DNA from 4 places in the Bradyrhizobium ingae genome. Region 1 is predicted to be linked to each of the others. Evidence: predicted binding sites of a transcription regulator. Region 1 holds the regulator's gene; each other region holds the start of a gene.

The links. The regulator LexA, encoded in region 1, represses DNA repair genes until DNA is damaged. The targets are predictions, from matches to a motif close to TGTTCNNNNTGTGTTCNG.
Region 2: a site for LexA is predicted at 2,455-2,472, ahead of ACV1FX_RS37095 (PA0069 family radical SAM protein). Genes of this name have one in related genera too.
Region 3: a site for LexA is predicted at 2,279-2,296, ahead of ACV1FX_RS26350 (single-stranded DNA-binding protein). Genes of this name have one in related genera too.
Region 4: a site for LexA is predicted at 3,188-3,205, ahead of ACV1FX_RS24420 (helicase-related protein). Genes of this name have one in related genera too.

What each region holds. Positions count from the first base shown of each region.
Region 1 covers NZ_JBVUBB010000004.1:390,176-397,686, reverse strand. Annotated here, with positions in the region: gene ACV1FX_RS09070 (ComEC/Rec2 family competence protein) at 17-2,296, shown strand; gene ACV1FX_RS09065 (hypothetical protein) at 2,304-2,741, opposite strand; gene lexA (transcriptional repressor LexA) at 3,330-4,028, opposite strand; gene ACV1FX_RS09055 (molybdopterin molybdotransferase MoeA) at 4,205-5,416, opposite strand; gene ACV1FX_RS09050 (hypothetical protein) at 5,644-5,820, shown strand; gene ACV1FX_RS09045 (hypothetical protein) at 5,922-6,155, opposite strand; gene ACV1FX_RS09040 (HAD family hydrolase) at 6,296-6,925, opposite strand; gene ACV1FX_RS09035 (alpha-hydroxy acid oxidase) at 6,935-7,511, opposite strand, start outside.
Region 2 covers NZ_JBVUBB010000046.1:17,772-25,282, forward strand. Annotated here, with positions in the region: gene ACV1FX_RS37090 (phosphoketolase family protein) at 1-2,277, opposite strand, end outside; gene ACV1FX_RS37095 (PA0069 family radical SAM protein) at 2,494-3,657, shown strand; gene ACV1FX_RS37100 (ribonuclease HII) at 3,896-4,750, shown strand; gene ACV1FX_RS37105 (glycosyltransferase family 39 protein) at 4,847-6,355, shown strand; gene ACV1FX_RS37110 (uracil-DNA glycosylase) at 6,553-7,362, opposite strand; gene ACV1FX_RS37115 (electron transfer flavoprotein-ubiquinone oxidoreductase) at 7,498-7,511, shown strand, end outside.
Region 3 covers NZ_JBVUBB010000021.1:69,959-77,469, reverse strand. Annotated here, with positions in the region: gene gyrA (DNA gyrase subunit A) at 1-507, opposite strand, end outside; gene ACV1FX_RS26360 (DUF2306 domain-containing protein) at 677-1,075, opposite strand; gene ACV1FX_RS26355 (low molecular weight protein tyrosine phosphatase family protein) at 1,266-1,616, shown strand; gene ACV1FX_RS26350 (single-stranded DNA-binding protein) at 1,628-2,119, opposite strand; gene ACV1FX_RS26345 (outer membrane protein) at 2,569-3,339, shown strand; gene ACV1FX_RS26340 (outer membrane protein) at 3,570-4,328, shown strand; gene uvrA (excinuclease ABC subunit UvrA) at 4,592-7,511, shown strand, end outside.
Region 4 covers NZ_JBVUBB010000018.1:87,238-94,748, reverse strand. Annotated here, with positions in the region: gene ACV1FX_RS24420 (helicase-related protein) at 1-2,992, opposite strand, end outside; gene ACV1FX_RS24415 (DUF3108 domain-containing protein) at 3,509-4,309, opposite strand; gene rpmB (50S ribosomal protein L28) at 4,854-5,162, shown strand; gene ACV1FX_RS24405 (trypsin-like peptidase domain-containing protein) at 5,522-6,580, shown strand; gene ACV1FX_RS24400 (hypothetical protein) at 6,728-7,240, shown strand; gene ftsZ (cell division protein FtsZ) at 7,292-7,511, shown strand, end outside.

The DNA.
Region 1 (7,511 bases):
ATCGTAAGGTGTAGGAATGGCGGAGCCTTCCCGGCCACACCGCTCGCAAGGGATTGCCGGGACATGGCCTGTGGGCCGTGCCGCTTCGGCTGGCGGCCTTGTGCCGGCAGGCTTTGGCGCGTGGTCGTCGCTGGCCGAGACGTTGCGCGGATGGGCCGAGGCGGAAGCCGGCGCGGGGCGGTTGCTGCCATGGGTCCCCGTGGCCTTTGGTACCGGGATTGCTCTCTATTTTGCCGCCGACCACGAACCCGTGCTCTGGGTCGCCGCAATCACGGCGCTGGTGCTCATGGCGGGTGCCGTGCTGTTGCGGCGGAGCCGGTTGTTCGCACCCGCCATCATGATCGCTGCGATCGCCGCGGGTTTTGCGACCGCGACCTGGAAGACCGCGCGCATCGCGCACACCGTGCTCGCAAAGCCGCTCTATTCGGTGGCGCTGTCCGGCTTCGTCGAGACGCGCGATATCCGTGAGCGGACCGACCGCTTCGTGCTGCGGGTGACCGCGATGGAGGCGCCGCGCGGCGATGTCCAGCTCGAGCGTGTGCGGCTGTCGGTGCGCAAGGGCACAGCGCCGGAGGTCGGCAGCTTCGTGCAACTCAAGGCGCGCCTGATGCCGCCGCTCGCTCCCTTACGGCCCGGCAGCTATGATTTCGGGCGCGACATGTTTTTTCAGGGCATCGGCGCGTCCGGCTTTGCGATGGGCGCGATCACGGTCGCCGCAGCGCCCGAGGTCGGCGGCTTGCGGCTGCGCTATGCCGCGATGATGCAGGGCCTGCGCGATGCGATCGACGCGCGCATCCGCGCCACGCTCGACGGCGACAATCGTGCGATCGCCACCGCGCTCCTCACCGGGCGGCGCGACGCAATCACCGAGCCCGTCAACGACGCCATGTTCATCTCGGGCCTGGGGCACGTGCTGTCGATCTCCGGCTATCACATGGCAGTCGTCGCCGGCGTCGTGTTCTTCGCCCTGCGCGCGCTGCTGGCGCTGATCCCGGGATTTGCGGTGGGCTACCCGATCAAGAAATGGTCGGCCGCGGCAGCGCTCGTCGCCGCCGCGTTTTACCTGCTGTTGTCCGGCGCCGAGGTCGCGACCCAAAGATCGTTCTTCATGACGGCGGTGGTGCTGATCGCGGTGATAGTCGATCGCCGCGCCATCACTTTTCGCACGCTCGCCGTTGCCGCGATGATCGTGCTCGCGGTCGCGCCGGAGGCCCTGGTGCATCCGAGCTTCCAGATGTCGTTTGTGGCAACGCTTGGTCTGGTCGCTATGGTGCAGATCGGCATGCCGAACCTGTTGGCCTCGCCGGATCATTCCACGACTGCGCGTATCGCGCTCTGGGGTGGCCGCGAGCTCGTCATGCTGCTGATGGCCTCGCTGATCGCAGGGCTTGCGACCACGCCCTATGCAGCCTTTCATTTCCACCGCGTCACGCCCTACGGCGTGCTCGCCAATCTCGCGGCGATGCCGGTGGTTTCCGCGTTGGTGATGCCCGCCGGCCTGCTCGGCTTGATGGCAGCGCCGTTCGGGCTGGATGGCGTGTTCTGGTGGCTGATGGGGATCGGCATCGACTGGATGGTCGTTGTGACGCGCTGGGTCGCGGCATTGCCGGGCGCGGTTGGCCGCGTCACCGCGTTCGGGACCGGTCCGCTGATTGCCGCCAGCTTCGGCCTTATCGTGGTGGGCCTGTTGCGCACGCCACTGCGCTGGACGGGCGCCATCGTGCTGGCGCTTGCAATTGGCTGGGCGCTGCACGTGCGCCAGCCCGACGTTCTGATTGCAGGCGACGGCCACAGCGTCGCGGTGCGCGGCAGGGACGGCCAGCTGCACCTGATCCGAACCGGCAAGGACAATTTTCTTCTCAAGGAATGGCTTGCGGCCGATGCCGATCCGCGCAGTGTGACTGATGCGTCGCTCACCGACGGTGTCTCATGCGACGAGGCCGGCTGCGTGGCGTCACTCGCCGATGGTCGTCTGGTTGCGCTCCCGCTGCGTGTCGATGCGCTGGCGGATGATTGCAGCCGCGCCGCGCTGGTCGTGACTGCAAAGCCTGCAGCAATCGATTGCGCGGCGATGGTCGTGGATCGCGACCGCCTGAAGACACAAGGTGCCCTTGCGCTCTCGCGCGAGGGCGACGGTTTCACGTTGCAAACGGTGAAAGCAAGGGGCGCAAACCGCCCTTGGTCGCCGGCTGGGGCCGGCGATAGCGATTTCGAGCTCAACCTCGCACCGCGGCCGGCCACTCCGCGCAGCAAAGATGCTACGCCGTCGGAGGCCGACCTGCAGGCCGAGGAATGAAGACGCGTCAGCCGATCGGCAGGCGCGTCGTGGGCGTCGGGGTCGTGTGCTGTTCGACGGCGGGCTGCTCTGTCTTCTCGCCGAGCGGCTGCGTCACCGGCAACTGCAGAACCGTGGCACGCTGTCCTTCGACGAGCTGCGTCACCAGCACGTAGTTGCCGTCTGGGAATTCGATCGCATCATGATGACGATCGGGAATGTGCGGATCAACCTTGCCGAATTTGCCGACGCGCGAATTGACGGTGCGCGTCCAGATCCAGCGATTGTCGTAGCGGACGTTGTCGGCGAAGGCGAGCTCGGTGCCGGGCAGGAGGCAGACGGCAACCGAGAGATCGCGCTCCGACGCAAATCCACGCGTCGAGGTGCCGCGGAAGGTTGTCGTGACGATCGTCTCGCCGACTTGAGCGGGGCGGGTCGCAACGGCATGCAGGCTGTAGTCACACATCGAAGTGCTCCTCATGCGAGATAGCCGGTCCGCGCCCCCCGGAGGCGCAGGCCTCTATCAGAGTGGAAGCCTTCGAGTGTATCGCGTTTGTGGGCAAATCTGCGGCCCGACTGCGCGCCGCCCGATCACTTTATCTTTCCCGGCAAACCAGGAACAAAGCCTCTCGCTACTAGTCTATCTTGGTTCACACCATTCACTCGCACGAGTTTTCATCAGCGGCCGGCAGGAGCGGAGTACCCCGAAGAAGGACAGCTCGCCCTGCGGCGCAGGTGCGATCGCATTGTTGGCGTTGCGGCATGGCGCACTGGTCGCCGCGTGCTCCGTCTTGCGGACGGAATGGTGGTGTTGCGCTGCGTCGCTCGTGGATGTCGAGCGATCAAGGCCGCCGAGATCACGCTCAAAATCTCTATCGCCGGGCTGTTTCCCTGCATCATAAACAGCGCCTTCGCGCCTGCGGTGCTCGAGGATCTAGCTCTGCGCAGGCGCGTGACAATCGCGTGGAGAAACGAAAACGCCGTCGTCGCGGAGCGGACAATCCATCCGCGCCGTCTTGTCGATCGATCACCGGCCGGCCGCCGGAGAGGGCAGTCAGTACTTCCGGTACAGGCCGATCAGCTTGCCCTGAATCTTCACCCGGTTCGGCGGCAGGATGCGCACCTCATAGGCGGTGTTGGCGGGCTCCAGCGCGATCGACGCGCCGCGGCGGCGGAAGCGCTTCAGCGTCGCTTCCTCGTCGTCGATCAGTGCCACGACGATGTCGCCGGTATCGGCAGTCTCGTTACGCTGGATCAGCGCCATGTCGCCATCCAGGATCCCGGCGTCGACCATCGAGTCGCCGCGTACTTCGAGCGCGTAGTGCTCGCCCGAGCCGAGCATGTCCGGAGGGACGCTGATGGTGTGGCTGCGGGTCTGTAAGGCCTCGATCGGCGTGCCGGCCGCGATCCGTCCCATCACGGGCACGGCGACCGGACGCTCGCCGTCGTCAACCGGAGCGCTTGTGCTTCGTACCTTGCCGAGATTGCCTTCGATGACGCTCGGCGTGAAGCCGCGGCGGCCGGCACCTGCGGCCTGAAGTTCGGGCAGCTTGATGACCTCGATGGCGCGCGCGCGGTTGGGTAGGCGGCGGATGAAGCCGCGCTCTTCCAGCGCGGTGATCAGGCGGTGGATGCCCGACTTCGAGCGCAGATCGAGCGCGTCCTTCATTTCGTCGAAGGAGGGCGGCACGCCGCTTTCCTTGAGGCGCTCACTGATGAACCGCAGAAGCTCGTATTGTTTGCGCGTTAACATCTTGACCAAGTCCCCCGGTTGACGTCGTTCGATTCCGAGACGCAAGATTCAGCAGAACCCGCTAGATGCTCGAAACAAATCATGAACGGACACTATATGTTCGATATGTGTTCCGCAACCACTTAATTTTGTGTGAACGCCGCCAAGGTTCGCGCCACGGACGAATCAGATTGCGTTCACACGGGAAGCCGCAACACCTCGCAAGGCGTGCCTGCTTCGGCTTTCGGTGCGAACGGCGCCCGCACGAGAAGTCCCTGTGCCATAGCGAGATTCGCAAGCAGCGAGGAGTCCTGGTGGTTGACGGGAACGGCCACGAGCGTGCCGTCCTCGCGCTCCTCGAGCCGGGCGCGCAAGTAATCCTCGCGGACGTCGTTAGGCCCGACGTCGCGCCCGAGCACGGCGCGCTCGCGGCGGTGATGAACGCGAGAGCGGCCAGCAAGAGCGCGAATCAAGGGCACCATGAACAGGAAGCCGCAGACATAGGACGAGACCGGATTGCCGGGCAGGCCGATCACCCGCATCGCGCCGAGATGGCCGTGCATCATCGGCTTGCCTGGCCGCATCGCGATTTTCCAGAACGCCATCTCGAAGCCTTCGGCTTGAAGCGCCGGCCTGACCAGATCGTGGTCACCGACAGAAGCCCCGCCGGTCGTGATCAGGATGTCGGCGCCGCTCTCGCGGGCCCGGCGGATGCCGGCGGTGGTCGCCGCAACGGTATCGGCGGCAATGCCGAGATCGATCGTTTCTGCGCCCTCGGCCCGCGCCAGCGCGTGCAGGGCGTAGCCGTTGGAAAAAACGATCTGGCCCGCGGCCGGCGTCGAGCCCGGCATCACCAGCTCGTCGCCGGTCGCGAGAAGCGCGACCCTTGGCCGGCGGCGGACGGCAAGCTCCGGATGGTTCATGCCGGCGGCCAGTGAGAGGTCGCGTTCGGTCAGCCTGGCTCCCTGTCGCAGGAGCACGTCGCCCTCGCGGAAGTCGACGCCGGCGGGACGGATGTGCCGTCCGGCGATCGCTGCCTCCTTGATCGTGACGCGCTTGCCGTCAGCGACCGTGTCCTCCTGAATCACCACCGCATCCGCGCCGTCGGGCACCACGCCGCCGGTGAATATCCGCACCGCCTCTCCAGGGCCAACCGATCCCGCGAACGGCCGCCCGGCCGCGACCTCGCCGATCACGGTGAGCTCTGCGCCTGCCGCTGCCGCATCGGCCGCGCGCACCGCATAGCCGTCCATCGCCGACATCGCCTGCGGCGGCTGCGTACGCCGCGCCGCGACGTCGTGCGCCAGCACGCGATGGTAGGCCGCATCCAGCGCGACCATCTCCTCCGCCACGGGCGCGACGCCCGCAAGCACCGCGGCAAGCGCGTCGGACACCGGCATCAGGGCCACGGGCAAAACTCCTGCTGGGAGAATAATAATGACAGGTCGCGTTGCGTTCTAGCCGAGTGCGCGCATCGAGGCAAAAGGAGGGGGATCCGGAGGCGGAGACGAATTATCCCTCCGGCAGCAGAGGCCGAGGTGCCCTTTGGGACAATATCGTGCCGTCCCGCTTCGGGCTCAGACTTGTTGAGCGCCACTGCATGAAGGCGCGTCAGGAGACGTCCGGGAGAACCCTGATGGCAGAGACTTCAAAGCTGTCGGTTGAAAAGGCGCTCGAGAAGCTGCGCGGCGATGAGCCGCCGAAATCGAGGAGCGCAAAGCTTGACGAGGAGATCGAAGCGCTCAAGGAGAAGACGAACCGGATGCGCGCACAACGGCAGCGTCTCGATCGGCCCCAACCCAAGCGCAGTTGAGTGTGCTTACCTTGGTCGCCGCGCGATCGTCTCGATGACGAAAAAGACCGGAATGACGGTGGCCAGACATGCCACTGCGACGACCAGGCTCACGGCTAGCATCAGGTGGCTCCCGTTTTATTGTCCGGATCGACGTCCGGCGCCTTCAGGCTGTGATCCGTCTCGGGCAGGGGATCACCCTGCGATTTGAGATCCGCCGCCTTGCTGACCAGCTTGGCGGAGAGCTGTGAGTTCGACGTTGACTTGGCGAACTTGAGAAGGATGGAGGCTTGCTTGTTGAAGTAGGTCTTGCCCAACACGATCACGCGTCCGTTGTAGAGAATCCCAACGGGCATATGACTCTCGACGCGCTGATCCGTTCCGGGAACTCTGTACAAAAATACACAGAGTGAGTTGGTTCCACATTTTACTCGAAAAGTTCCTCGAGGCGCATGGAACCGAGTTCTGAGCTACCGCGGCAATATGGGCGTTCTTTTCACAGTCCCAGGGCCTTCAGCGCCTCACTGACGTCGCGAGGCGACGTCACGTGAACTGCGGTCAGCCCTCGTGCCCGCGCGCCTTCGACGTTTTCCGCGAGATCGTCGAAGAACACGATTCGCTGCGCCGGTACGCCGATCGCGGCAACGACATGGTCGAAGGCTTCCGCATCGGGTTTGCGCAGGCCGATGCTGGAGGACAGATAGAGCTCGCGGAAATGGCCAAGCAGGTCGGCATACTCCTTCGAGAAATATTCCACATGCGGCCGATTGGTGTTGGAGAAAACGTAGAGCGGCATGTGCTTCGCGGCACGCGGCAACAGGTTTGCGATGTCGGGCATCTCGCCCGCGAAGATCGCATTCCACCCCTCCAGGAACTGAGCGTCGGAGATTTCGATCTCGAGCGAGCGCCGCAGCGAGTCGAAATAGGCCTCGTCGCTGATCTTGCCGACCTCGTGCAGCCGATAGGCTTCGCTGTCCCGCACATAGCGCGCGACGATGGCCTGCGGTTCGCAGCCGGCATGTCCCGCCCAGCAGGCAATCGCCTTGGAGAAGTCGATGTCGAGCACCACGCGACCGAGATCGAACAGAAGCGCATCCGCGCAGCCGGGAGAGAGGAGGGAGGTCATTGCATCCTTTCAGTAGCGGTAGGGCTCGATATCCAGCAGTGGAAACGCGCTGAATACGTTTGGTGCGTTGGTAGCGGTCGCCGCATGCAGGCACGATGCGTTCACCTCGGCAAACGAAGTGGACCCGAGCAGCCCGAGACAGCGCAGCACTTCGTCTTCCAGCAGCTCCAGCATCCGCGTGATACCGGCTTCGCCGGCCGCGGCCAGGGCCCAGCACTGCAGGCGCCCGATGCCGACGATATCTGCGCCCATGGCGATCGCCTTGACGATATCGGTGCCGCGACAGAAGCCGCCATCGACCATGATCTTCGCGCGACCCTTCACGGCATCGACGATCTCCGGCAGCACATGCATGGTGCCACGGCCGTGATCGAGCTGGCGGCCGCCATGGTTGGAGACGTAGATCCATTCGACGCCATGGTCGAGCGCGATCAGCGCATCCTCGGCCGTCGCGATGCCTTTGATGATGAGCGGGATCTTGAACTTGTCCTTGATCAGCTTCACCGTCCGCCACTCCAGGCCCTTCTGGTAGTCGCCGCCGGTGGCGCGCAGCCGGCTCTCGCGAACATAGCGCTTGGCGATGTCG
Region 2 (7,511 bases), on a different contig from region 1:
GTGCGCCGCTTTCGTTGCGAGCCCCGGTACGCGCTCGATCGCCTCGATAGCAAGATGATAGCGGTCGAGCTCGTTGAGCACGACCATGTCGAACGGCGTCGTCGTCGTGCCTTCCTCGGCAAAGCCGCGCACGTGCATGCCGCTGTGGTTGGCGCGGCTGTAGGTGAGGCGATGAATGAGATAGGGGTAGCCGTGATAGGCGAAGATCACGGGCTTGTCGCGCGTGAACAGCGAGTCGAAATCGCGGTCGGAAAGGCCGTGCGGATGCTGCGCCTTCGGTTGCAGCGTCATGAGGTCGACGACATTGACGACCCGGATCTTCAGATCGGGCAGGGCCTTGCGCAGGAGATCGACGGCGGCGAGTGTCTCCACCGTCGGCACGTCGCCGGCGCAGGCCATCACGACGTCGGGCTCGCCGTCGGCAGTTTCCGTGCCGGCCCAGGTCCAGATGCCGATGCCGGCATCGCAATGGGTTGCCGCATCCTGCATGGCGAGCCATTGCGGCGCCGGCTGCTTGCCGGCAACGATGACGTTGATGCGGTCATAGGTTCGCAGGCAGTGATCGGCGACCCACAGCAGCGTGTTGGCGTCGGGCGGAAAATAGACGCGGACGATGTCCGCCTTCTTGTTGCTGACGAGGTCGACGAAGCCGGGGTCCTGATGGCTGAAGCCGTTATGGTCCTGGCGCCAGACATGCGAGGTCAGCAGATAATTCAGCGAGGCGATCGGCCGCCGCCACGTCAGCTCGCGCGAGACCTTCAGCCATTTGGCGTGCTGGTTGAACATGGAGTCGACGATATGGATGAAGGCCTCATAGCAGGAAAAGAAGCCGTGCCGTCCTGTGAGCAGATAGCCCTCCAACCAGCCCTGGCAGAGATGCTCGCTCAAGACTTCCATGACACGGCCATCCTGGGCGAGGTGAACGTCATAGGGTTCGGTCGGCTCCATCCAGACCCGCTCGGTCGCCTCGAACACGGCGTCGAGCCGGTTTGACGCGGTCTCGTCCGGGCCCATGATACGGAAGTTGCGCGCATCCGCATTCAGCCTGACAACGTCGCGCAGGAATTTGCCGAGCTCGCGCGTGGCTTCCGCGACCGTCTGGCCCGGCTCTTTCACCTCGACGGCAAAGCTGCGGAAATCAGGCAGCTTCAACTCGCGCTTCAACAGCCCGCCATTGCCATGCGGATTGGCGCCCATGCGGCGGTCGCCGGTCGGGGCGATCGCCCTTAGCTCGGGAACGAGCGTGCCGTTGCTATCGAACAGCTCCTCGGGCGCGTAGCTCTTCATCCAATCTTCGAGCACTTTGAGATGCGCGGGATTTTCCCTGCAATTGGCGACCGGCACCTGATGGGCGCGCCAGAAACCTTCGACCTTCAGTCCGTCGACCTCCTTGGGACCCGTCCACCCCTTCGGTGAGCGCAGCACGATCATCGGCCAGCGCGGCCGCTCGATCGCGGTCGTTGCTTCGCGTGCATGTTGCTGGATCGAGCGGATGCTCGCCAGCGCCACGTCGAGCGCATCGGCCATGATCCGGTGCATCGTCTTGGGATCATGGCCCTCGACGAACAGCGGCTCGTGGCCCAGCCCACGGAAGAGATCGCGGAGCTCGTTATCGCGCATCCGTCCGAGCACGGTGGGATTGGCGATCTTGTAGCCGTTGAGATGCAGGATCGGCAGCACCGCGCCGTCATGCGCAGGATTCAAGAATTTGTTCGAATGCCAGGACGCCGCGAGCGGCCCGGTCTCAGCCTCGCCGTCGCCGACGACGCAGGCGACGATCAGATCGGGATTGTCGAGCGCGGCGCCATAGGCATGCACCAACGCGTAGCCAAGCTCGCCACCCTCATGGATCGAGCCCGGCGTCTCCGGCGCCGCGTGGCTCGGTATGCCGCCGGGGAAGGAGAACTGCCTGAACAGCTTGCGCAATCCGTCTGTATCGCGCCCGATGTCTGGATAGATCTCGCTGTAGCTGCCTTCGAGATAGGTATTGGCGACCATGCCGGGGCCGCCATGGCCGGGCCCGCAGACATAGAGGACGCTGAGATCGAGCGTGCAGATCGCGCGGTTGAGATGGGCGTAGATGAAATTCAGTCCGGGCGTCGTGCCCCAATGGCCGAGCAGGCGCGGCTTGATGTGCTCGGGCTGCAGCGGCTCGCGCAGCAGCGGATTGTCGAGCAGGTAGATCTGGCCGACGGATAGGTAGTTGGCGGCGCGCCAGTAGCGATCGAGCAGATCGAGGTCGCCTGCGCTGGCGCGCGCTTGTTGTTGGCTCGTCATGATGGGCTGCCCTTGTTGCGGCGACCGTCATCAACCCGGTTCCAGGGTGATCGATCCGTTTCTAGCGGCGGCATCAAACGGCATTGCGACCGGCAACCTTTGCGGGAGGTCAAAATTCCGCGCGCGAAGCTTAGGTCGGCTGCTTTGCATGGGGTTGTTTTGCGGATTTTGTGTTCGCGTTCTTGATTTGTTCCTTTTGCGTGCTATCTTCGCTTCATGAGTCGAGCATCCTCTCATGCCCTCAGGCACCCGCCGGTCACGGCGCCCTCCGAGCCGGCGGGTGCGCCTTCTGCGTTTCCTGAGCTTGCGGTCGCGATCGACCGCGAGCGCAGGCGCGGGAGGGGCGCCCAGTCCAACGCCAGCGGCCGCTATGAGGCCGAGGCCCGTGTCGCTTTTGACGACGGCTGGCAGAGCCTGGAAGAGCTGCCGCCATTCAAGACCACGGTGGCGACCGACACCTCGCGCAAGGTGATCACCCGCAACGACTCCCCCGACATCGGATTTGACCGTTCCATCAATCCCTATCGCGGCTGCGAGCACGGTTGTGTCTATTGCTTCGCGCGGCCGACCCATGCCTATCTCGGCCTCTCGCCCGGGCTCGACTTCGAGTCGAAGCTGTTTGCCAAGCCCGAGGCGCCGGCGCTCCTGGAGAAGGAACTCGCCGCGACCGGCTACGAGCCGCGAATGATTGCGATCGGCACCAACACCGATCCCTATCAGCCGATTGAGCGCGAGCGGAAGATCATGCGCGGCATTCTCGAGGTGCTTGAGCGCACCGGCCATCCCGTCGGCATCGTGACGAAATCGGCGCTGGTGACACGCGACATCGATATCCTGTCACGCATGGCCAAGCGCAATCTTGCCAAGGTCGCGATTTCGGTCACGACGCTCGATCCGAAGCTGGCGCGCACCATGGAGCCGCGTGCCTCGACACCGCCCAAGCGCCTGGAGGCGCTGAAGCAGCTTGGCGAGGCCGGTATCCCGACCACCGTGATGGTCGCTCCGGTGATCCCTGCGCTGAACGATTCCGAGATCGAGCGCATTTTGGACGCGGCCGCGCATGCCGGCGTCAAGGAAGCGTCCTACGTGCTGCTGCGGTTGCCGCTGGAGGTGCGCGATCTCTTCCGCGAATGGCTGATGGCGAACTATCCGGATCGCTATCGCCACGTCTTCACTCTGATCCGCGACATGCGCGGCGGTCGCGACTACGACTCGCAATGGGGCGAGCGGATGAAAGGTACGGGTCCCATGGCCTGGACCATCGGCCGCCGCTTCGAGATCGCCTGCGAGCGACTCGGCCTGAACAAGCGCCGCTCCAAGCTGACCACGGACCATTTCGCCAAGCCGAAGCGCGGCGGCGAGCAGTTGAGCTTGTTCTGAGGAAGATGCGGCCACAAACACGATGTCGTCTTGGCGAAAGCCAGCACCCGTTACCCCAGGGAGATGTTGTGGGCAGAAGGTGGCGACCACTGGCCTGAGCAAGTGCTCCCTGGGGTAATGGATCCTGGATCGGCGCTCGCTCTGCTCGCTTGTCCAGAACAAGGTCGGAGGCTGAATAGCGGGAATATCGGAGGTTCCCGGTTGCGCCGGCCTGAGCCGCGTGCGCACGATCCCGGCCATGATTCGGGACAAGTCCGCCAGCAAGCCGGCCAATAGACCGGCCGAGAACGCCGCGAAGAAAGAGCCCAAAACGGCCGCGAAGGAACCCAAGGGCACCGGCAAGGCAGCCAAGGGTACCGCGAAGGGCGTCATCGCGATCGCGCCGCCGAGTTTTCGCCGCGAGCGCGCGCTGATCAAGCGCGGCATCTGGCCCGTCGCGGGCTGCGACGAGGCGGGGCGGGGGCCGCTGGCCGGGCCCGTGGTCGCGGCTGCCGTGATCCTCGATCCGAACCGGATCCCGCGCGGTATCGACGATTCCAAGCGGCTGACGGCCGAGGAGCGCGAAAAGCTGTTCGACAAGATCTGCGCCACCGCGCAGGTCTCGGTTTGCGTTGCCTCGCCTGGCCGCATCGACCGCGACAACATCCTGCGGGCCTCGCTCTGGGCGCTGAAGCGCGCGGTGGTGGCGCTGCCCGAGGCGCCCCGCCACGTCTTCGTCGATGGCCGCGACAAGCTCGATACGCCTTGCGACTGCGAGGCCGTGATCGGCGGCGATGGCCTGGTGCTCTCGGTCGCGGCGGCCTCGATCGTCGCCAAGGTGACGCGCGACAGGCTGATGTGCGCGCTGGCGGCGGATTGTCCGGGCTATGGTTTCGAGCAGCACAAGGGCTACGCCGTGCCGGAGCATCTCGAGGCTCTGGACCGCCTCGGTCCCTCCATCCACCACCGCAGCTTCTTCGCGCCCGTCGTCGCCGCGCGCGAGAAGCATATGCCGTGGACGGTCGAACCCAAGCGCGATCTGTTCACGGCAGCGGATGAGGTGGAGGTTCACTCGGAGCTCAACGTGGAGATCGACATCTCTGCCGCGCCCTAGCTTGCACGCAAGTTCAGTTGCCACGGCGTGCAGCGGGCCTTATCAAACATGGACGCGCCGGCTTGGACGGGTTGGCTGCATCATTTCGGACGTTGCATGCGGTTTACCTCCCTCGTCATCGAGCTGATCCGAGCCCGGCCGCGGCTGGTGGTGTGGATCGTGGTGTTGCTCCAGGCCGTGATGTGGCTGTTCGTGGCGCTGGCCTTCTACCGTGGCCCGCCTGGCAATCTCGCAACGCTCCTCGCCTTCGGCCGCGAATATCAGGTCGGCACCGGGCTCGGGCCGCCACTCGCCTTCTGGCTCGCCGACATCGCCTACCGCGCCGCCGGCAGCCATATGATCGGCGTCTATGTGCTGGCCGAGCTGTGCGAGATCGCGACCTTCATCGCTCTCTATCATCTGGCGCGCGCCGTGGTCGGCACCCAGCAGGCGGTGCTCGCCGTGCTCTTGACCATGACCGTGCTGGCGTTCTCCTCGTCCGCGCTCGACTTCGGTCCGATGGTGCTGGCGCGACCGCTCTGGGCGCTGCTCCTGCTGCACTCCTGGCAGCTCATCGGCCAACGCCGCGGCAACGCCTGGTTCGCCTGGTCGATCGCTGCCGGGCTGTTGCTGCTGACGACGCCGGCCGCCATCGGCCTGCTGCTGCTGCTCGTCATCTTCGCGGTCGCGACCGAAGGCGGCCGCAGGACACTGAGGGCGCTCGATCCGATCTATGCGCTCGTCGTCGTTGCCGTGCTGGCGCTGCCTTATGCGATCTGGCTGATGCGTGCCGAGACGCTGACCATGCCGGCCTTGCCACAGGTCGAGGATCTCAAAGCACGCGTGATCAACACGGCCTGGCTGTTCGGCGGCCTCGTGCTCGGTGCGGTCGCGATCCCGGTGCTGACCTTCCTCAACACCAGCTGGTTCGCCGGCAAAAGTGAGGATGCGCCGATCATCTACCGGCCGCCGGTCGAGCCGCTGGGGCGCAACTTCGTCTATTTCTTCGCGCTCGCGCCCGGGCTCGGTGCCGTCCTGATCTCCGGCCTGTTCGGGTTCGACAGCGTCGCGGGCGGGGCGGGCATCGTGCTGCTGATGTCGGGCCTTGCCGTGATCGTCGCCGCCGGCGACCTCATCGCGATGCGTCGCGCCCGCGTGCTGCGCACGGTGTGGGCGGCCGCCGTCGCCGCGCCTGCCTTGGGCATCGTGCTTGCGGTTCTCCTGATGCCATGGACCGGGACCGGCGAGATCGCGACCTCGATGCCGGCGCGTGCGATCTCGGACTTTTTCGACGACAGCTTTGCCCGCCGCACCAACCAGCGTCTGCGTGCGGTCGCCGGTGAGACGCAGCTTGCGAGCCTGATCGCGCTGCATTCCGGCCGGCCGCATCTGCTCATCGACGCCGAGCCGGAGCGCACGCCCTGGTTCACGCCGGCCAGGTTCAGCGAGACCGGCGGCGTCGTGGTCTGGCGCGCCTCCGACACCGCCGGTACCCCGCCGCCGGAGATCGCAAAGCGCTTCCCCGGCATCGTGCCCGAAGTCCCGCGTGCGTTCGAATGGCTCGTGAACGGCCGTCAGCCGCTCCTGCGCATCGGCTGGGCCATCGTGCGCCCGAAGGGGACGTGAGATGCTCTCGTCTCTCCGTCGTCATTGCGGGGAGCCACCGGGTCCGGCCTTCGGCCGGCCCGATGACAGGCTCCGCGACGAAGCAATCCAGAATCCCACCGCGGTCACAGTCTGGATTGCTTCGCGGAGCCTGTCATCGGGTCGCGCTTTGCGCGGACCCGGTGGCTGGCAATGACGGGGGAGGGACATGCCGACCCTCACGACGTCGCCATCACCTTCGCGATGGCGCGCAGATCCTGCCAGGCCAGGCGCTTGTAGGACGGCGAGCGCAGCAGATAGGCCGGGTGGAATGTCGGCAGCGCGCGGATGACGCGCGCGCCCGTGTCGTACTCGAACCAGCGACCGCGCGTGCGCATGATGCCTTCGCGTGTTGAGAGCAGCGTCTGCGTCGAGGGATTGCCGAGCGTCACCAGCACGTCGGGATTCACGAGCTCGATCTGGCGCTGGATGAAGGGCAGGCAGGTTTGCGTCTCCTGCGGCGTCGGCGTGCGGTTGCCCGGCGGCCGCCACGGGATGACGTTGGCGATATACGCCTTGCTGCGGTCGAGCCCGATCGCGCCGATCATGCGGTCGAGCAGCTTTCCCGAGCGCCCGACGAAGGGCAGCCCTTCGATGTCCTCGTCGCGGCCCGGCGCCTCGCCGACGAACATGATGCGCGCCTCCGGGTTGCCATCGGCGAACACCAGTCGCGTCGCGGTGTTCTTCAGCGCGCAGCCGTCGAAATTCTGCATCAGCTCGCGCAGCGCCTCCAGCGTCGGTGCGGTCCGCGCCGACTCGCGCGCCGACGCAATCGCAACGTCAGGCGCGGGCGCAGCCTCGCCGCGCATCACCGCCGGCGCTGCAACGGGCCGCGGCGCCTCGGCCGGCGGCGCCACGCGTGCGACCGGAGGCGGTGCCTCCGGCTCGGCGAGGCGATCGATCGGTTCCTCGGCAAGCGCGCAATCGACACCGGCCTCCAGATAGAAGGCGAGCAGCTCGCGGACGGTGGGGGCGGGTTCGCTGATCATGGCAACTTATGACATTTAGGTCAGTTTAGGGGGCCTTGCATCCCAGCGAAACGCATTTCCGAGGTTGTCCTGCCCGGAAAAATCGGAAACAAGAGGGCGCAAACGACCAAGGACCGTCTCAAGGGCTGAGATCAGATGAGCACCGAAGA
Region 3 (7,511 bases), on a different contig from region 1:
GACCACGGGCTCCCTCTCGGAGCCGTCGTAGTTGTCCTGGAAATCAACCGTGTCGTCGTCGATGTCCTCAAGCAGCTTCAACGCGATCTTGGTCAGGCGGGACTCGGTGTAGCGCATCGCTGCCGGCGGATCGCCGTCGACCGAGCCGAAATTGCCCTGACCGTCGATCAGCGGCGCTCGCATCGAGAAGTCCTGCGCCATGCGCACCAAGGCGTCGTAGATCGCCTGGTCGCCATGCGGGTGGTATTTACCCATGACCTCGCCGACGGCGCCGGCGGACTTCTTGTGCTTCTTGTCCGGGGTGTCGCCGCGATTGTTCATCGCGAACAGGATGCGGCGATGCACCGGCTTCAAGCCGTCGCGCGCATCGGGCAGCGCACGCGCCACGATCACGCTCATGGCGTAATCGAGATAGGACTTCTTCATCTCCTCATAGATGGAAACGGGGCGAATGTCCGAGGGGTGCGCCGGCTGGTCGCCGGGCGTGTCGTTATCGTCGTCAGCCAAGGGGGAATCCGGTGAGTTTTTGTCCGGGAATCATATAGCGCATCGAGGGCCTGATAACCACCCTCGCGGAGGCCGCCTGAAGCGCTTTTTCCGCCTATTCTTCCAACGACTTACGGCTACCGCGAAGCCTTGTCGGGAGAGCCCGGAGCGGGAGCGGCGGAACCCCGCCTTACGAGCCGAATATCACGTGATGCATGATGCGTCCCGGCAGCAGCGTGAACACCCCTGCGACCACCAGCGCGCCGGCGAACATGAAGATCATGATGCGCCGGTGATCGGCGACGCGATGGGTATGCGCCCGCCACACCGCGAGCGGCAGCATTATAAGCGTGAAGATCGATAAAAGATGGATCGGACTGAACGGCCCGACCAGCCTGATCTGGTGAATCCAGAACGACGACGCAGCCACGACCGCCATCAGCGCCACCCAGATCCAGCCGACCGTGCGGTGCGGCAGCGTGCCCTTGGGAGCCGCGAACTGGACGACGCCAAGCACGAAGGCCGCCATCGCCGCAAAGGCGTGGAGCGGAATGGCTGGAGCCGCTTCAAGCAATGGCGCGAAGCTCAATGTGGCGTACCCTCTGGCCGGGAATCTGTGATGTAAATAGGCTTAACATAAAGTTAATACCATTCACATCGCGCACCGTCAAAGGCTTGAGGCAACACATGAGATCAGCTCGAAAAACCGTGCGCGATCCGCGAATTGGTAAGCAATCCTGCCACTTCACGCGAGCGCGGCACTTCCTTGGAGCGGTAAAGTGACCAATGTCCTGTTTGTCTGCAGCGCAAATCGTCTGCGCAGCCCTACCGCCGAGCAAGTCTTTTCGACCTGGCCGGGCATCGAGACCGACTCGGCCGGCATCTCGAACGACGCGGGCGTGCTGTTGTCGACCGAACAGGTCGAATGGGCCGACATCATCTTCGTCATGGAGAAGACCCACCGTAACAAGCTGAACCGGAAATTCCGATCCAGCCTGAATGGCAAGCGAGTCATCTGCCTCGACATTCCTGACGACTATGAATTCATGGATCCCGTCTTGATCCGGATGCTCGAAAGTCGAGCCGGCCGTTTCCTGTCCCGACCCGCCGCGGCTGTTCCCAAGCCTTAAGCAGGCAAGCCTCAGAACGGAATGTCGTCGTCCATATCGCTGTTGCGGCCGCCGCCTGCGGCAACTGCGCGGCGCGGTGCGCTGCTCACCGGGCCGGAGGAGCCGAAATCGCCACCCGGCTCCTCGCCGAAGCTGCCGCCTCCCCCGCCGCCACGGCCGTCGAGCATCGTGAGGTTGGAGTTGAAGCCCTGCAGCACAACCTCGGTCGAGTATTTCTCGGCGCCGCTCTGGTCGGTCCATTTGCGGGTCTGGAGCGCACCTTCGACGTAAACCTTGGCGCCCTTCTTCAGGTACTGCTCGGCAACCTTCGCGAGCCCCTCGTTGAAGATCACGACGCGGTGCCACTCGGTCTTTTCCTTGCGCTCGCCGGTCGCCTTGTCGCGCCAGGTCTCCGACGTCGCGATGCTCAGATTGGCGATCGCTCGCCCGTCCTGGGTGCGGCGGATTTCCGGATCCTTGCCGAGGTTGCCGACCAGAATGACCTTGTTGATGCTTCCCGCCATCGCCGCTCTCCACTCCAAACTGCGAAATTGTCCGAAAAAAGCCGGAGCCGTGCCGAAACCGCTCGCTGCCGCCTGCCGGATGCGACCCTATACGCTCGCACGCCTGGCCTAGCCCGCGGTCCCGCAGGTTATCCCCATATATAGCACCGGGGCGAACAATGTTCCAGCTTTGTTCCTGCGTAGGCGGTATTACGATGAGGCCGCAACATCAGGTTGTAGACCTCACAAATAAACGGAACCGCATGGAACTTTTTTGGGTTCCCGCGGACGGAAATACCGCTTAACATTCATTAACTTAGGAACCGCTTAGTTCGCTCGCGACTGTTGCTTTTGGGAGACGGACTCTACCTCCAAATCAGACTAGGTTTGGCGCGACATCAATTCATTGGGCGTCGCGCCTGATTGACCGCTTCGGGGATCAAAGAAGCGGCACAGCCGGAGGGACAGAAATGAAGAAGATTTTGGTGGGGGCCATTGGGGCAATTGCGCTGAGCCTGTCGGCTCCGGCGAGCGCGGCGGATCTCGCTGCACGTCCATACGTCAAGGCTCCGCCCCCAGCGATCGCCGCGGTGTACGACTGGAGCGGCTTCTACATCGGCATCAACGGCGGCGGCGGCTCGGCCCACAAGTGCTGGGACTTCGTGGACAGCACGGGCATTGTGACCGGCGTTCCCGGCAGTCTCGTGGGTGAAGGCTGCCATAACGCAACCGGCGGCACGATCGGCGGCCAACTCGGCTATCGCTGGCAGTCCGGCCAGTGGGTGTTCGGCTTCGAAGGCCAGGGCAACTGGGCCGACTTCCGGGGCGACAACACCAGCGCCGTCTTCCCGACGGACCGCAACCGTTCGCGCATCGACTCCTTCGGTCTGATCACCGGCCAGATCGGCTACGCCTGGAACAACGTGCTGTTCTACGTGAAGGGCGGCGGTGCGGTTGTCGGCGACAAGTATGACATCTTCGACATTCCGAGCGGCGCGCTGCTGGCTTCGGCCCGCGAAACCCGTTGGGGCGGAACGGTCGGCGCCGGGCTCGAATTCGGCTTCGCGCCGAACTGGTCGGTGGGCGTCGAATACGACCATATCTTCCTCGGCCATCGCACCCTCGGCTTCACGGACACCGCCGGCCTCCCGGCCGGAAGCGACAGGATCGGCCAGGACGTCGATATGGGCCTCATCCGCCTGAACTACCGCTGGGGCGGCCCGCTGATCGCGAAGTACTGATCTTCGCCAAATCTCTTTCTGTTGAAAAGGCCGGCCTCGCGCCGGCCTTTTTGCTGCCCGGGTACAGCCGGCGGGTATAGGTCAGCCGTGCTCACACGTTTTCCGGGTGGTGTGGCATCTCGGGCACACAACTTGCGGCTTCACTGGTGTATGCACGACATCAGTTGGACCGCAGCGTCCGCTGTCCTTCCCCGCACGGAAGGCAAAAAACTGGGACTGGGATTAAGAAGATGAAGAAGGTTTTGTTGGCTTCGGCCAGTTTGTTCGCACTCAGCGCGTTCGCCCCGGCCATGGCTGCCGATCTGGCGGCCCGCCCCTACACCAAGGCTCCGGCTGTGGTCGCGGCGGTTTATGACTGGTCAGGCTTCTACCTCGGCCTCAACGCCGGCGGCGGCTGGAGCCACACTTGCTGGGATCTAATTAACGTTGCCGGCGTGCCGGGCGGTCCGGTCGCCGAAGGCTGCCACAATGCGTCGGGCGCGGTGGTCGGTGGCCAACTCGGCTATCGCTGGCAGGCCTCGAACTGGGTGTTCGGTATCGAAGGCCAGGGCAACTGGGCCGATCTGAAGGGCTCGAATGTCAGCCTCGTGTTGGGTGGCCTCGGTGCCAACAACACCAAGATCGACGCGATCGGCTTGATCACGGGCCAGGTTGGTTATGCCTGGAGCAACGTCCTCTGGTACGTGAAGGGCGGCGCGGCCGTCGTCCACGACAAGTACCGCGGCACCTTGGTCGCCGACGGCTCCGAATTCGACAGCGCCAGCGAGTCGCGCTGGGGCGCTGCTGTGGGCACCGGCATCGAATTCGGCTTTGCGCCGAACTGGTCGGTTGCGGTCGAATACGACCACTTGTTCCTGGGCCACCGCGACATCTCGTTCCCGGCGACCACGCTCGCATCCAGCCGTATCGACACCATCAAGCAGGACGTCGACCTGGCCACGGTTCGCTTGAACTACCGCTTCGGCGGCCCGGTCGTCGCGAAGTACTGATCGTCGCAGATAAATCTCGACGGAAAGGCCGGCCTCGCGCCGGCCTTTTGTTTGTTCCGGCGATTCGGCCTGCAGACCTGCTGCCAGGTGCCGCCAGCGCGCCAACAAATCGTTGACGATTCGTAACTCGCTCTGGAAATCTCCGCTCGTTCTTCCTACGTTCGCGACTTACCCACATGGCGTCCATCCCCGGTTCCGGGCGAGGCGCGCCTGAACGCCGGCGCGAGCCGTGCGGCGTGGGAATCTCCTCGGGGACCACTGGGATGGACGAAGTGATCAAGGCGAAGCGCCAACAACAGAACGCGGGATCACACCTGCGCGCAATTACGATCCGTGGCGCGCGCGAGCACAACCTCAAGAACATCGACGTCGAGATTCCCCGCGACAAGCTCGTGGTCTTCACCGGGTTGTCCGGCTCTGGAAAATCCTCGCTCGCCTTCGACACCATCTACGCCGAAGGCCAGCGTCGCTATGTCGAATCGCTGTCGGCTTACGCCCGCCAGTTCCTGGAGATGATGCAGAAGCCGGACGTCGACCAGATCGACGGCTTGTCGCCGGCGATCTCGATCGAGCAGAAGACCACCTCGAAGAACCCGCGCTCGACCGTCGGCACGGTAACCGAAATCTACGACTACATGCGCCTGCTCTGGGCGCGCGTCGGCGTGCCCTATTCCCCCGCGACCGGCCTGCCGATCGAAAGCCAGACCGTCTCGCAGATGGTCGACCGCGTGCTGGCGCTCCCCGAGGGCACCCGCCTTTATCTGCTCGCCCCGGTCGTGCGCGGCCGCAAGGGCGAGTACAGGAAGGAACTCGCCGAATGGCTCAAGAAGGGCTTTCAGCGCGTCAAGATCGACGGCACGTTCTATGAACTCGCTGAAGCGCCGACGCTCGACAAGAAATTCCCGCACGACATCGACGTTGTGGTCGACCGCATCGTGGTGCGCGCCGATATCGGCCAGCGCCTCGCCGAAAGCTTCGAGACCGCGCTGAAGCTGGCCGAGGGCCTCGCCGTCGTCGAGTTCGCCGACGCGCCGGCGGCTGCGCCCGCGGAAGAAAAAGAGAAAAAGAAGACCGCCAAGATCCACGACAAGAGCGGGCCCGAGCGCATCCTGTTCTCGGAAAAGTTCGCCTGTCCGGTCTCCGGCTTCACCATCCCCGAGATCGAGCCGCGCTTGTTCTCCTTCAACAACCCCTACGGCGCCTGTCCTGCCTGCGGCGGCCTCGGCGTCGAGCAACATGTCGACGAGGACCTCGTCATCCCCGACAAGGAGATGATGATTGGCAAGGGCGCGATCGCGCCCTGGGCCAAGTCGTCATCGCCCTATTACATTCAGACGCTGACTGCGCTCGGCAAGCACTACAAGTTCACGCTGACCACCAAATGGAAGGATCTGCCCAAGAAGACGAAAGACGCGATCCTCCATGGCTCCGGCGAGGACGAGATCAAGTTCTCCTATGAAGACGGCGTACGCTCCTACGACACCAAGAAGCCGTTCGAGGGCGTCATCACCAATATCAATCGCCGCTATCGCGAGACCGAGAGCGAGTGGGCGCGCGAGGAGCTGGCGAAGTATTTCCACGACGTCCCCTGCGAGGCCTGCAAGGGCTTTCGGCTCAAGCCGGAGGCGCTCTGCGTCAAGGTCGGCGGCAAGCATATCGGCGAGATCTCCGAGCTCTCGGTGAAGCGTGCCGGCGAATGGTTCGAGGGAGTCCCTGATGCGCTGAACAAGCAGCAGAACGAAATTGCGGGCCGCATCCTCAAGGAAATCCGCGAGCGCCTCACCTTCCTGCTCGACGTCGGCCTCAACTATCTGACGCTTTCGCGCTCCTCCGGCACGCTGTCGGGCGGCGAGAGCCAGCGCATCCGCCTGGCCTCGCAGATCGGCTCGGGGCTGACCGGCGTGCTCTACGTGCTGGACGAGCCCTCGATCGGCCTGCACCAGCGCGACAATGCGCGCCTGCTCGATACGCTCAAGCGCCTGCGTGACCTCGGCAATACCGTGGTCGTTGTCGAGCATGACGAGGACGCCATTCGCCTCGCCGACTACGTCCTCGACATCGGCCCTGGCGCCGGCATGCATGGCGGCCACATCGTCGCCGAAGGCACGCCCGCCGAGATCATGCGCAACCCGAAATCGCTGACCGGCAAATACCTCACCGGCGAGCTCGAGGTCGAGGTGCCGGACCGGCGTCCGCCGAACCATCGCCGCACCATCAAGGTGGTGAACGCGCGCGGCAATAACCTGAAGAACGTCACGGCGGAGATCCCGCTCGGCCTGTTCACCTGCGTCACCGGCGTTTCCGGTGGCGGCAAGTCGACGCTGCTGATCGACACGCTCTACCGCGCCATCGCCCGCAAGCTGAACGGCGCCAGCGAAGGCGCAGCCCCCCACGACCGCATCGAGGGCCTCGAGCACATCGACAAGATCATCGACATCGACCAGTCGCCGATCGGCCGCACCCCGCGCTCGAATCCTGCGACCTACACCGGCGCCTTCACGCCGATCCGCGAATGGTTCGCCGGCCTACCCGAGGCGAAAGCTCGGGGCTACGAGCCCGGCCGCTTCTCCTTCAACGTCAAGGGCGGCCGCTGCGAGGCCTGCCAGGGCGACGGCGTCATCAAGATCGAGATGCACTTCCTACCCGACGTCTACGTCACCTGCGACGTTTGCAAGGGCAAGCGTTACAACCGCGAGACGCTGGAGGTCCTGTTCAAGGGCAAGAGCATCGCCGACGTTCTCGACATGACGGTCGAGGAAGCCGCCGAGTTCTTCAAGGCCGTGCCACGCGTTCGCGAGACCTTCAACACGCTGCACCGCGTCGGACTCGACTACATCCATGTCGGCCAGCAGGCCACTACGCTGTCCGGCGGCGAAGCCCAGCGCGTCAAGCTGGCGAAGGAGCTGTCAAAGCGCGCCACCGGCCGCACGCTCTACATCCTGGACGAGCCCACAACAGGCCTCCACTTCCACGACGTGAAGAAGCTGCTGGAGGTGCTGCACGAGCTGGTCGCGCAAGGAAACACGGTCGTCGTCATCGAGCACAATCTCGAAGTCATCAAGACCGCAGACTGGGTCATCGACCTCGGCCCCGAAGGCGGCGACGGCGGCGGCGAAATCGTCGCCTGGGGCCCGCCGGAAGATATCGTGAAAGCGCCGCGGAGCTACACGGGCAAGTTTTTGG
Region 4 (7,511 bases), on a different contig from region 1:
TCGCGGCCTGCGCGCCTTCCTGCGGGCGCGGCTGGTGGTGATGGCGGGGACGGTGCCGCTCGTGGCGCGGCTTGCGGTCCTCGTGACGGCCGCCGGGACGCCAGACCTCGACGAGCTGCGGCTCGGTGGGGGCAGCGTCCGAAGGCGCGGCGGCGTCAGCAGATGCGGCAGCTTCGACGGCGGCGGCAGCCGCAGCCGGAGCGGCCTCGGTGGCGGCTTCGACGGTGGCAGCTTCATCGGCCGGCGGCGCGATGCCGGGCGCATCCTCCGGCGTCACCGGCGCATCGGGCGTCGCCTCGAGCGCGGGCTCGGCATGAGGCTCTTCCTCATACTGCTCCATGCCCGGCGCATCCTCGACGGTAACCGGCTCGGCCGCCGCCTCAATGGGCGTCTCAACGACAGGCGCCGCGTCATCCGCCGGCAGTTCGGCAACGGCTTCCGCCGCCCTCTCGCTCGACGTTTCTGCGGTGCCTTCAACGGGCGGCGTCTCGGCCGCGACCGTCTCGGCAACCACCGGCTTCGGTGGCAACGGCGGGCGCTTGTCCATGCGATAGCCGAGCGCGCGCAGCACCGAGGCGAAGTCTTCGCCGGCGGAGCCCGTCAGCGAGGTCATCGCCTGCGTCACGATAAAGCTGCGGCCGTCGAACGCACCGGCCGGCTTCTCGCCGGGCGAAGTCTCGCGCCAGGCGAGCGCGGGACGGATCAGATCGGCAAGGCGCTCTAGAATGTCGACGCGCACGGCGCGCTCGCCGCACTGCTTGTAGCCGAGCACGCGATAGGCATCGCGCGGCAACGCCTTGTCGGTTGGGAACGAGGTGCGGCCCGAGCTTGCCAGATGCTGCGCGCCCGACAGCGCCGACAGATCGACATTGTCGTGCTTGAGTGCCCAGAGCAGCGCGGCCAGCGCGCGCCCGGCGGGCTTGAGGAGCTGCGGGAAATAGAGGTGATAGGCGCCGAAGCGCACGCCGTATTTGCGCAGCGTCGCGCGCGAAGGCTGATCGAGATCCTTCAGCTCGTTGGCGATCTTCGGCCGCTCCAAGACGCCGAGCGCCTCGACGAGCTGATAGGCGATGCCGCGGGCAATGCCGGTGACGTCCTCGGCCTTCGACAGCTCGAACATCGGCCCGAGCAGCTTTTCGATATGCGTCTTGAGCCAGAGCTCGAGCCGTGCCTGCACTTTTTCACGCGGGCCGCCAGTCAACCGCTCGTCGGAGATGATGCGCAAGCGCGGATGCAGCGCCTCCTCTGCGGCGACGAGACGCGCGACCGCGTCGCCGGTCCAGCGGATGGTGCCTTCGGAGGTCAGCACGAATTGCTCGTCGGGTGCGGCGGACAGCTTCTCGGCGCGCGCATTGATCTCGCCGGCGAGCACCGCCTGCGCCGCAGCCTGCAAGGCTTTCGCATCGGATCCTGCCTCCGCAGCATCCGGTGCAAAGGTGAAGCCATCGAGGCGGCCGATGACGTGGCCTTCGACGATGACTTCGCCGGTCTTGCCGATTTCAGTATTCAAGCTCGTGTTCTCCCGCAGGCGGCGCATCAATACACTGGTACGACGATCAACGAAACGCTCTGTAAGCCGTTCATGGAGCGCATCTGACAATTTATTTTCGACCTCCCGCGTGACCCCCTGCCAGCGTTCGGGGTCTTTCAGCCAGTCCGGGCGGTTGGCGACGAAGGTCCAGGTGCGGATCTGCGCGATCCGGCCCGACAGCGTGTCGATGTCGCCGTCGATGCGGTCGGACTGGTCGACCTGGGCGGCGAACCAGGAATCGGGGATGCAGCCCTTGTCGATCAGGAAGCCGTAGAGCGTGGTGACGAGCTCGGCATGGGCCGCCGGCGACAGCTTGCGGTAATCGGGGACCTGACAGGCCTCCCACAGCCGTTCCACCGCCGCCTTGCCGTGCGCCTTGTCGCGGACCTCGCCGTCGCGGGCGGCGTGATCGAGCACGCGCATGTCCTCGGCAATCGGCGCGCGCGTCAGCGCCTCATGTCCGGGCGGCAGATTGAGCGAGACCTGCAGCGCGCCGAGCGAGGAGAAATCGAGCTTCGAATTGCGCCATTGCAGCATCTTCACGGCATCGAAGGTGTGGTTCTGCAGCGCATTGACGAGTTCGGGCTCGAACGGCGCGCAGCGCCCTGTGGTGCCGAACGTGCCGTTGCGCGTGGCGCGGCCGGCGCGGCCTGCGATCTGCGCGAACTCGGCCGGCGTCAGGCGGCGGAACTGGTAGCCGTCGAACTTGCGATCGCTCGCAAAGGCGACGTGGTCGACGTCGAGATTGAGGCCCATGCCGATCGCATCGGTGGCGACGAGATAATCGACGTCGCCATTCTGGAACATCGCCACCTGCGCATTGCGCGTGCGCGGCGAGAGCGAGCCGAGCACGACGGCGGCGCCGCCATGCTGGCGGCGGATCAATTCGGCGATCGCATAGACTTCATCGGCGGAGAACGCGACGATCGCGGTACGCCGCGGCTGCCGCGTGATTTTCCGGTCGCCGGCAAATTCGAGGCTGGAGAGTCTCGGACGCGTGATCATGGAGGCGCCCGGCAACAGGCGCTCGATGATCGGGCGCATTGTCGCAGCACCCAGCAGCAGCGTCTCGTCGCGGCCGCGGCGGTTGAGGATGCGATCGGTGAAGACGTGGCCGCGCTCGAGATCGGAGGCGATCTGCACTTCGTCGACGGCGAGAAAGGACACGTCGAGATCCCTGGGCATGGCCTCGACAGTCGACACCCAATAGCGCGGATTTTTCGGCTTGATCTTCTCCTCGCCGGTGACGAGCGCGACGCTCTCCACCCCGGCGCGATCGGCGATCTTGTTATAGACCTCGCGCGCGAGCAGCCGCAGCGGCAACCCGATCATGCCGGACGAATGCGCGAGCATCCGCTCGATGGCGAGATGAGTCTTGCCGGTATTGGTCGGCCCGAGCACCGCAGTGACGCCGGCGCCCGGCGCACGCTCGGAGGCGAAGGAGGAGGGAGGAAAGGCCATTCTGTGAGATTAGCTAGTCGTGATTGGGCCGTTTGTCAGTGGCGTTTGGGGGCGGAGTGCTTGTCACACCTACCGCTGTGATCGCCCCGCATCCTCCGCTGTCATGCCCCGGCTTGACCGGGGGCATGACAGCGGAGGATGTGGCGGCCCGCAACTGTCTCATTTTGCAACGCTTTCCGCCCTGCGCTTAAGCTTCGGAACGACTCCGGAACGAATCGCGGCCGAATCGCTGACTCCCCTCTGCTTCCGGATTCGTTCACGCAACATCTCGCGCCAGGGCGTTTTCAAACGCACTAGATGGAGTTTTGGTGTCCCGCACAAGCGGCGTTTTCGGGGCGAGTTCCTTAAGATTGGGGATAGGCTGGAGTCGAATCAGAATCGACTGAGAGTCAAATGGATTCATGAGGAGGCTCTTCCCCTCCCCCCTTGCGGGGGAGGGTGGATCGCCGACGCGAAAGCGGCGGCGAGACGGGTGAGGGGTCTGTCGCCACAGACAAGATCGCCCTAACGGGACGCCTACTGCGTCTTCGCAACCTTCGGCGGCTGGGGGGCGGTGATGAAGCTGGTGGCTTCCAGCATGGCCGGCCCCAGGGGCGTCGGGATCTTCACCCAGAACGGGACCAGGATGCGGGTGCCCGCAACCGGCGCGAACGCGATCTCGATGTTGCGCTGGGCGGCGAGGTATTTGATGACCGGGCGATCCGGGATGTAGCCGGCGACGGGCACGAAATAGAGCGCGCAGACCACGACCGGGCCGCGATAGCCCTTCTCCGCCTTGACGCTCTCCATGCGCTTGAAATCGAGCTTGAGGTCGTAGCGCATGCGACCGTCGAACACGGGAGCGCCGGTGTGGCAGGCCTCCGGCGACACCGGATCGGCGGTGCCGGGCACGCGCAAGAGCGAGGCCGTCATCGGATCCCAGACGCCGCGGCGATGCGCCTCGGTGACGACGATGCGATCAGCGTCGACCGGCGGCTCCGGCGCGATGCCGAACTCCTTCACGTTGCCTTTGTCGAGGACGATGTGGATGTCCTCGGTCTTCTTCGAGGTGGTGGTGGAAGCTTGGTAGCCGGTCGCAACCAGGGCGCCGTTGACCACGCGCCCCTGCGAGGCGCCGGTGCCGGACCCGCCGGTGAAGGATTTCAGGATGCCGACGGTGCCGCCCGAGGCCGCAGCCGAGAACACGTCTTCCTGGATGTCGATGGTCCAGGCGCCGCGGCCGACCGGAATGCCCGACAGCGTCGCCTCATACTGCGCCTCGAGCCGCCCTTGAGCAGCCGCCGGCGCCATATCCCAGCCGAGGCCGCAAAGCGCCATCAGGGCCAGCCAGCCGTGGGCACGCGGCCGGGGCGAGAAAGACAGAGGCATGATCACGTTCAGTTGCAATCCGATGATACCGCTAGCCCTGTACTTAAGCCAAAACCGGCGGCAAACAATGTCGGGGCCACGGCAATCAACGCCCGGCCGCTTGGAACAGGCCCCTGTTTCCGCCCCGATTACGCCCTTTGTGTGTTGGTAAGGCATTTCAATCATTGCCGTTTTCGTGAGTGGGGCCGCACACTCGAAAACCTCTCCCGCTTGCGGGAGAGGTCGCGCCGAAGGCGCGGGTGAGGGCTCTCTCCACCCGGGGACACCCTCCGCGAAGCCGAGGGGTCCTCGCCCGCTGAAGCACCCTCACCCCAACCCTCTCCCGCAAGCGGGAGAGGGGGAACTGGCACCGGCGCAAGCCGCCATCGCCTTGACTACCCGCCCCTTCCCCCCTATACGTCCGCCCGCTCCCTGCAAGGACAGAGAATTTGCACCCCCGTGGCGCCCCGAATGGCCGCCGCAAATCGTTGGGGGAACGGAAAGGGTTTTTAACATGTCTCGCCGCTGCGAACTGACGGCCAAGGGCCCCCTCGTCGGCCACAAGGTCAGCCACTCCAACATCAAGACCAAGCGCCGCTTCCTGCCGAATCTCGTCAACGTGACGTTCATCAGCGAAGCCCTCGAGCGCAACGTGCGCCTGCGCGTCTCCACCAATGCGCTCAAGAGCGTCGACCACAATGGCGGCCTGGACGCCTACCTCGTCAAGGCCCGCGCCGGCGACCTCTCCCCGCGCGCCCTGGAATTGAAGCGCCAGATCGAGAAGAAGGTCGGCAGCGCGGTAGCTGAGAAGAAGGCGAGCTAAGAGTTTTACGAGCTGGGCCGGGGGCACGCGTAAGCGTCGCGTGGCGTAGCTTTAGAGAGTTGAGTTTGAGTGACGGCCGGGTCGAAAGATCCGGCCGTTTTTGTTTTGGGCGGCGCGCAACGCAAGGGGTCACGAAAACCATGACTGATTTGAAGAACTGGGAAAGGCTCTGTACGTCCCATATTCCGAGCTAATGCATGCCTGCTACGAGCAATGGATCGAAGATCCTTGGGCTCAAGCTCATATCGACGACTTTCTAGTCGAACTGGATAAGGCCAAGAGGTGATGTTTATTTGATCGAGAACGAATCTGATATCCTCCTGGTGAGTTAGCTTTGCTCCGGCTTTGGACTCATCATTATGCTAACCGACCAACCAGCAGCTTTATCAATCTTAAAGCCACTATTTGGTCGGCGTGCCGACGGTAGGCTCGGCATCCAGAACGTTGCGGTAATACCCTTAAAGCCGAGCAGCCATAGCGAAACTGACTTCTACCAAATCGAAGACGATTTACTTTTGGCCCAGCCCAACTACGTCAACACGGTTCTGGCGACGCTTGGTCAATCGATCGTTCCGGTTGTCGCTATAGTCCCGGGCGAAAGCCTCCTCCGTTGTCTAGGCACCGGCTTTTTTGTAAGCGCTACCGGTCTGTTGATCACAGCCGCGCATGTGGTGACTGATCCCATCGAACGAGGTTACGGCGGGCCGCAAAAGACACATGAAAACAATTGGCGATTAGATCAACTTCATCTCGGTGTATTGGTCCCCACAAATCCAGTCTTTGAAGGTAGCGGGTGGGTGTTCAGAGATATCGAATGGGCTGCATTCCTGGCACAGGGAACGGAGCACCCATTGCCATGGCGATTGCCCGGATCGGGCGTCAAGCTTACGACGGATACAGCCATCTGTAAGATACGCCAACCGCCAGACTTATCGCCGTACCAACCGCTATCGTTGATCCAGCCCGGGATTCGAGGAGTAGGATTGACTGTCGGCAAACGGGCCATTGCCGTGGGTTACGCGGGTATGCGCGATGTTCCGTTTGAAGAAGACCAAGCGGGTAGGCGCATGGGCGATCTTCATTTCCATTTGCATGTTTCAACCGGTGATATTCTTGAGCATTTCCCCAACAATTCGGCAGAACCAGTAGTTCGTACACCAGGGCCTTGTTTTGCTGCCTCTTTGAAACTACCCGGCGGAATGAGTGGCAGTCCAATCTTCGATGATGAGCGAATTTACGTCCATGGAGTTGTGAGCAGCGGCATGGAGGATGAAAGCGGGATCGCCAAGCACGGATACGGCTCTATGGTTGCACACTCGATGTTTATCCCGATCAAACAACTCGGCGGCAAATGCCTATGCGAACTGCTCAAAGCAGGAGATGACGGTATGCCGCAAATCAGCGTTCCCGATGCTTAACCGTGGTACTCCCGAGAAGGATCGGGAGCCATTTGGAGGTTCTCCTCCCCCGTTAACCGTCCATTAACCAACGCAGCCTAGCTTCAACACATCGTCCAGCCATCATCAGCCCGAAATGCCTCCCGGTTCACTCCAGGATGACAGCCGATGTCCGTTGAGTTGTTGACGTATGCCGAGCTAGGCGCCCGCCTCGACATCTCGCGGGAGGCCGCTCGTTCGCTTGCCAGACGACGCCGATTGCCGCGCTCGCGTTCGGGTGACGGCAAGGCGCGGGTCGGCGTCGATTTCACCACACTCCGCTACACGCCCCGCCCGCGAACCGGTCGCCGGGCGGACCCTATCGCCGCCTCCATGGCAAGGATCGAGGCATTCAGGAGCGAGGCCTTCAAGGCGGAGATCGCGCGGCTCGAAGCAAAGGCCGCCGGCTACAAAGCGGATTTCGAGCGCGAGCGGGAGCGCGCCGATCGCCTCACCGTCGAGCTGCTGCAGGCGACCGCCGAGACCAAGGCCGTCAATGAATGGGCGGCACGGCTGGAAGACGAAGTGGCGGACCTGCGGATCGGTCGCCGGGCCGGCGGCTCGATCGCGGGGCAGGCCGCGCTTCGACTGGGACGCCTCGCCGCGTCCATCGTGCAATCAGACCGCGCGGCCTGCAGGTAGCGCGCGAGACTTTCTCAAACCCCCGGCTTGCCGGACCAACGCGAGGGACAAATGGCAGGCATCACCGATCTTCAGGAAATGAAGGCGCGCATCGTCGTGTTCGGGGTCGGCGGCGCCGGCGGCAATGCCGTCAACAACATGATCACGGCCGGGCTGCAGGGGGTCGAGTTCGTCGTCGCCAACACCGACGCGCAGGCGCTTGCGATGTCGAAGGCGCGGCGGCTGATCCAGCTCGGCACCAAGGTGACGGCAGGCCTCGGCGCCGGCTCGC